Regions from separate parts of the Gluconobacter sp. GP1 genome, predicted to be linked through region 1. Evidence: predicted binding sites of a transcription regulator. Region 1 holds the regulator's gene; the other holds the start of a gene.
The links. Region 1 encodes LexA, which represses DNA repair genes until DNA is damaged. Its sites were predicted from a motif close to TGTTCTANNTANGTTC; they were not measured.
Positions count from the first base shown of each region.

Region 2: a site for LexA is predicted at 1,553-1,568, ahead of uvrA (excinuclease ABC subunit UvrA). Genes of this name have one in related genera too.

Region 1 is NZ_JASGXC010000001.1:425,572-428,809, forward strand. Features, by position in the region: gene R5H23_RS02095 (septum formation initiator family protein) at 1-193, shown strand, start outside; gene rpmG (50S ribosomal protein L33) at 308-475, opposite strand; gene lexA (transcriptional repressor LexA) at 783-1,508, shown strand; gene R5H23_RS02110 (hypothetical protein) at 1,561-2,169, opposite strand; gene pgsA (CDP-diacylglycerol--glycerol-3-phosphate 3-phosphatidyltransferase) at 2,271-2,873, opposite strand; gene uvrC (excinuclease ABC subunit UvrC) at 2,983-3,238, opposite strand, start outside.
Region 2 is NZ_JASGXC010000003.1:377,325-380,562, forward strand. Features, by position in the region: gene R5H23_RS09955 (helix-turn-helix transcriptional regulator) at 1-417, shown strand, start outside; gene R5H23_RS09960 (GNAT family N-acetyltransferase) at 414-881, shown strand; gene ssb (single-stranded DNA-binding protein) at 947-1,537, opposite strand; gene uvrA (excinuclease ABC subunit UvrA) at 1,670-3,238, shown strand, end outside.

The DNA.
Region 1 (3,238 bases):
GCTTCAGCAGCAGGCAATCCAGGCGCAGCAGGATGCCAAGGATGAACAGGCGGTGTGGCACCGTCGCGTGCTGGCTCTGAAAGAGAAAGCTCTTGATGCTGACATTCTGGATGAACGTTCCCGTGCCATGCTCAATCTGACGCGTAACGGTGATATCGTTATCCCCTACGGTCCGCACGACAAACTATTTTAAGAGCCGTTCTCGGCTCTTTTTTTATGTTCAGAAAAGTCTATTCGTCAGAAATTGAGCTAATAAAAAAGGCGACCCAAAGGCCGCCTTTTTTAACGTCGTATGATCCGCGAGATCTTACTTGATCTTGGCTTCGCGGAAGGTCACGTGCTTGCGGGCAACCGGGTCATACTTACGGACTTCCATCTTGCCCGTAGCAGAACGTGCGTTCTTCTTCGTGACGTAGAAGTAGCCGGTGTCAGCCGACGAGACGAGACGGATCTGAATAACGTTGCTTTTTCCCATGATACCCTCGGGCTTGCGCCGTCCTGATGCCGCTCGCAAGTGCCAAAGCAGCAGGTTGATCTAGTTCGGCGCAACATGCTGATTTGTATGTCCTAGGTCAAGGCTTTCTGAAGAAAATCCAGGGATAAGGTGCATTTTTCCGCAAAAACCGGGGTTTTTAGCCAGATAAAAGCTTTGTTGATGCCTGGTAGATGTTCTTGCAGGTGGACGAACAGGAACCTATAAGGAACAAAAGAGCGTCGCATAAGTTTATGCAGTGTCTCAATCTTCAGATTTTGCCTCCACCGAGGCGCATGGGAGCGCCTGTATGCTGACGCGTAAGCAGCACCAGCTTTTGCTATACATTGACGAACATCTTCGGCGGACGGGCTATTCCCCTTCCTTCGATGAAATGAAGGACGCCCTCGAACTTCGTTCCAAATCAGGAATTCATCGCCTCATTTCCGCCCTTGAAGAGCGCGGCTTTCTGCGACGGCATCACCATCGTGCAAGAGCGCTTGAAGTTCTTCGTTTGCCGCATATGGGGCTTGAGGCCCTGGTTGTAGATGCCGTGGCTAATCCGGCGCCTTTCGTCCCCACAGTTGTTGAGGGTGGTCGTCAGGATCTTCCTGGGACATTTTCCGAGGCGCCTCGCTCTCCCGTTGAAAACACAAGCGTTCAGCTTCCACTGTACGGACGTATTGCTGCCGGCCTCCCTATTGAGGCCTTGCAGGATGATAGCGCACAGATTCAGGTACCATCGTCCCTGCTCGGCACTGGAGAGCATTATGCTCTCACGGTTGCGGGTGATTCCATGATTGAAGCTGGCATTTTGGACGGTGATGTTGCCATCATCCGTCGCGGCGAAGTGGCGGATAATGGTCAGATCGTTGTTGCGCTGATTGATGATCAGGAAGTGACGCTCAAGAAGCTGCGCCGTCGTGGTTCTACGATTGCTCTGGAAGCCGCTAATCGGGAATACGAGACACGTATTCTGCCGGCTGCGCGTGTGCGCATCCAGGGACGGCTGGTCGCCCTTTTCAGGCAGTACTAAGAAAACTGCCTTGCTGGTTTAATTCTCCTGCAAGGCAGATAACTTCTGATGATTATTTATTAGGAACTGACGGCACGCCGCGCACAACGCGGACTTTGCCATCCGGAGCAATAAGCGTGCTCGTTCCATCCCCATTCGGGATGATGATGGTTTTGTCAGGGTTTTTGTTCAGGAAACGACCAGCATTATCCGGAACGCTAGTGGGAAGCGTCGGGACAAAGTGACTGCGATCTTCTGACACACCACGCATCGCATCGATTTTTTCACCGACGGACATGGTGTCGCCTGGCTTCATTTGAGGGCCAGAGACGCCGAGAGCACCGGTACCAGCAATGCCACCGCCCATGAAATTCTTGTCGAGCGTTGCACCGCCAAAATACGTAGCCGGATCGCCAAGAGATTTATTAAAGACGCTGTCAGGGTTCACAACATCTTTGAGGGTTGGCAGAGGCTGAGGTGAACCGGGCCACATGTTCCCGCCTTCTGGCAGGATTGGTGTAGCTGCTACGAATTCACCGCGTGCCCTGCGAAGGTTTTCACTATCGCCATGGGGAGCATTAGGGTTGCTTCCCGACCACAGCGCGGTGTCATTGAAAAACTTGCCCATGCCCGCACAGCCGCTCAGGGCCAGAGGTAATGCCAGTAGAGCGGCCTTACGCATTGTGTACTCCCATAAGGTCGATCCCTGAACTTTACCTGTCATCGATTAAAAGCGCCAGATGACGAGCTGATAACTGCAATAATAATCACAGATAGTCCAGATCAGGAGACGATCTTTGAGGACTTGCGAGGCTCAGAGGCCATCATTCTGGAAAGTCCGGCGGTGAGATAGCCCCACCCACTTAGAACTGTTGGAATAACTGAAACCCAGAGAAGAATACCGCCGATTAGTGTGGCCGGCAGGAATGAAAGATGAAGCGTAGCCGCAGCTTTGTCTCCGCCAATCAGGAAGCCGATCGCAACCATCTGAATTCCGGTCTTCCATTTTGCAAGGCGGGTGGATGGAAGGGTTGCGCGTTGGGAGGCCATGTATTCACGCAAGCCACTGACCAGAATCTCGCGCAGCATGATGATGATGGCAGCATAGAGCGAATACACTGGAAGTGTGGTCAGGCCAGCGAGTGCGAGCAACAACGCACCGACAAGAAGCTTGTCGGCAATCGGATCCATCATCCGACCCAGTTCGGATAGCATTTGCCATTTCCGTGCCAGAGCACCATCCAAATAGTCCGTAATGCAGGCAGCCGTGTACACAACGCAGGCTGCGACGTTACCGAGTGCGGAATGCAGCGCCAGCAGGGCAACCAGAACAGGAATGGCCGCAATACGGAGCAGAGTCAGGACGTTTGGCAGATCAGTCAGCATCACGAAGCAGTCTAGAACAGTTTATCCGTCTCCGGTATGCGCCAATCCGCTCTGAATGTGTGTATTTTTTATGCCAAGCCAGCGTTCAGGGCGTGACCTCACGGAATTGTCAGCTCTGTGTCCGAAGCCATTCGGGATGAAAGTGCCCGTAGATGGCTCTGGCGGTTCCAGAGCTGATTCCGGGTGCAGTTTCAAGCTCTTCGAGACTGGCCTGTCGCACGGTCTTGGCTGACCCGAAGTGATTCAGAAGCGCCTTTTTGCGGGCACCTCCGATTCCCGGAACATCATCCAGTTCAGATTTCCGAAGTCCTTTGGAGCGCCCTGCCCTGTGTGTCGTAATGGCGAAACGGTGGGCTTCGTCTCTC
Region 2 (3,238 bases), on a different contig from region 1:
TGGAATGTTCTGAGCGCAAATTCCGCAGCCAAAATCCTTTTCGATGCCTGGCTGAACAGCTCAGAGACCAATCAGCTACGCTATGTTTTTCTGAACCCCAATGCCCGAATTTTCCTTACGGACTGGCTAACCCGCGCCCAGCGGCTTCTGGCCGAATTTCGGGCTGATACAGTTTCGAGTGCCCGTACCAAACCTTTTCAGACACTTGTTTCAACTCTTCAGAGAGAAAGTCCGGAATTCAACCGTTTCTGGGAAGACCAAAGCGTCCTCCCCAGAGAAGGAGGGCACCGGAGCTTTCAGCATCCAACACAAGGCCTTCTCCACTACGATCAAACAACGTTCATCCCGACAGCTCATGCGGGCTATAAACTCGTCATTCTATCCAGAAGCACGGCCACTCCGGATTCCACCCCATGAACCCGAACTACACTCTCCGCCCAGCCGATTTTTCCGACCAAGAAACACGCGACCTTTTGACTCTTCACCTTGCCGGAATGCACGAAAACACTCCTACTGGACACGTCTTCGCCTTAGATCTGGCTGCTCTCACCTCATCAGATATCGAGGTCTGGACTGTCCATCACCACGGCCACGTTGCTGGCATTGGTGCGCTAAAACGATTGAGTGCTCACGACGGTGAACTCAAATCCATGCGGACTCATCCGGATTTTTTAAGACAGGGCATCGCCAGCAGTCTTCTGGATCATCTCATTCACAGAGCGCGCTCTCTGGGCCTGAAAAAGCTCAGCCTTGAAACCGACCGGAATTCCTCTTTCGAACCCGCACTAAAGCTCTACAAGGCCCGAGGCTTTCAACTCGGCGAACCTTTCGCTGACTATCAGGCCTCTAAGTTCAACCAGTTCCTTCATCTGTCGCTCTAAAAACGGGCCTTTCGCGCATAAAAAAACCGGACTGACACTGCCAGCCCGGTTCTCCGGAAAATCCCTTAGAACGGGATTTCATCATCCAGATCGTTATCTGGCGGAGCATCCCAGCCACCGCCACGACTGCCCGACGCGCCACCTGCGCTACCTGCGCTACCGCCGCTACTCCGAGAGCCACCGCCGAAGCCACCTTCACTGCCACCGCTCCGGCTTCCACCACCAAAGCCACCGCCGTTGTTGCTTCCGCCACCGTAGGACGAACCACCACCGTCGAAGCCACCGCCTTCATCACCGCCGCTGCGGTTACTGTCGAGAAGCACCAGCTCACCGCGGAACCGATCAATCGTCACTTCCGTCGTGTAACGCTCCTGGCCAGACTGGTCGGTCCACTTACGGGTGCGCAGTTCACCTTCGAGGTAAACCTTGCGCCCCTTGCGCAGAAAACGCTCAGCCACATCGCCCAGGCGATCATTGAAAATGACGACGCGATGCCATTCCGTACGCTCGCGGCGCTCACCGGACTGACGGTCGTTCCATGTTTCAGACGTGGCGATCGTCAGATTGACAACCTTCCCACCTGACTGCGTGTTCCGGACTTCCGGGTCCTTGCCCAGATTCCCGACCAGAATCACCTTATTGACGCTACCTGCCATTCCGTACCAACCATTTATTCTCGAATTGTTCTTTTCATGCGGCTCAGAAAGCCCATCTATGAAATGATCTAGCATCCCTTTGGATGCGTTCCCATCTCACATTCTACTTTCTGCATAGTCTTCGGGGTTTTCGTGAGCTTTCCAGACAATCATTCGATCCGTGTCCGTGGTGCCCGCGCCCACAATCTCAAGAATATCGATGTCACGATTCCCCGTGACTCCCTGACGATCATCACGGGTCTCTCTGGCTCCGGAAAGTCGTCTCTCGCCTTCGATACGATCTATGCCGAAGGTCAGCGCCGATATGTGGAAAGTCTTTCCGCTTACGCCCGTCAGTTCCTTGAACTGATGGGCAAGCCGGATGTGGACTCCATTGAGGGCCTCTCCCCGGCCATCTCGATCGAACAAAAAACGACCTCAAAGAACCCCCGCTCCACCGTCGGCACCATCACGGAAATCCATGACTACATGCGCCTTCTCTGGGCGCGCGTGGGTGTTCCCTATTCACCGGCAACCGGCCTCCCTATTGAAGCCCAGACGGTCAGCCAGATGGTAGATCGCGTCATGGCGCTTCCTGAAGGCACGCGTCTCATGCTGCTGGCGCCGGTCGTCCGGGACCGTAAAGGGGACTGCAAACGCGAACTGGCAGACCTGGCTCGCAAGGGCTTCACGCGCGTCAAAATTGACGGTGAGCTTTACGAAATTGCCGAAGCTCCCGAACTCAATCGCAAGACCCGCCACAATGTCGAAGTCGTGGTGGACCGGATTGTCGTCAAACCTGACCTCGAATCCCGTCTGGCAGACAGCTTTGAGACAGCCCTCGAACTCTCCGACGGTCTCGCCTACGCGGAAGAAGTCAGGCGTGCGGGAGAAACAGCTGCCCCCGCCCACATCGTTTTCTCCTCACGTTTCGCCTGCCCTGTTTCAGGCTTTACGATTGAGGAGATCGAGCCCCGTCTGTTTTCCTTCAATGCCCCGATGGGCGCCTGCCCCACCTGTGATGGTATTGGTACGGAAACCCATTTTGACGAGAACCTGATTGTCAGTGACGACACACTGACACTTTCTGAAGGTGTGATTGCCCCTTGGAGTGGTGCCAGCACGGACTGGTATGACCAGACTCTTGCAGCTCTTGCCCGCCATTGCGGGGACACCATGAACACGCCATGGCGAGACCTGAAAGCCGAAACCAGGGATTTGATCCTGTACGGTTCCAAAGAGGCCATCGCCATTCCGTATCGTGATGGCAGCAAGGTCCATACCGTTACGAAGCCCTTTGAAGGCGTGCTCAAAAACCTGCGCCGGCGCATGGCGCAGACAGACAGCATGTGGGTCCGCGAGGAACTGTCACGCTATCAGTCAGAAAAGCCCTGCCACACCTGCCATGGCGCACGCCTGAAACCTGAAGCCCTCTGCGTAAAGGTCAATGACCTGAACATCGCCGAAGCGTCAGATATGCAGATCCGGAAGGCACTGGACTGGTTTTCCGGTGTTGAGGTTACCCTCACCCCACAACGTGCGGAAATCGCGCGCCGCATTCTTCGCGAAATCACGGATCGCCTGCACTTCCTCGATGATGTCGGCCTGGACTACCTCACGCTTTCCCGGGGATCGGCCACGCTTTCTGGCGGTGAAAGCCAGCGTATCCGGCTGGCGTCCCAGATTGGCTCGGGTCTGACAGGCGTTCTGTATGTGCTGGAT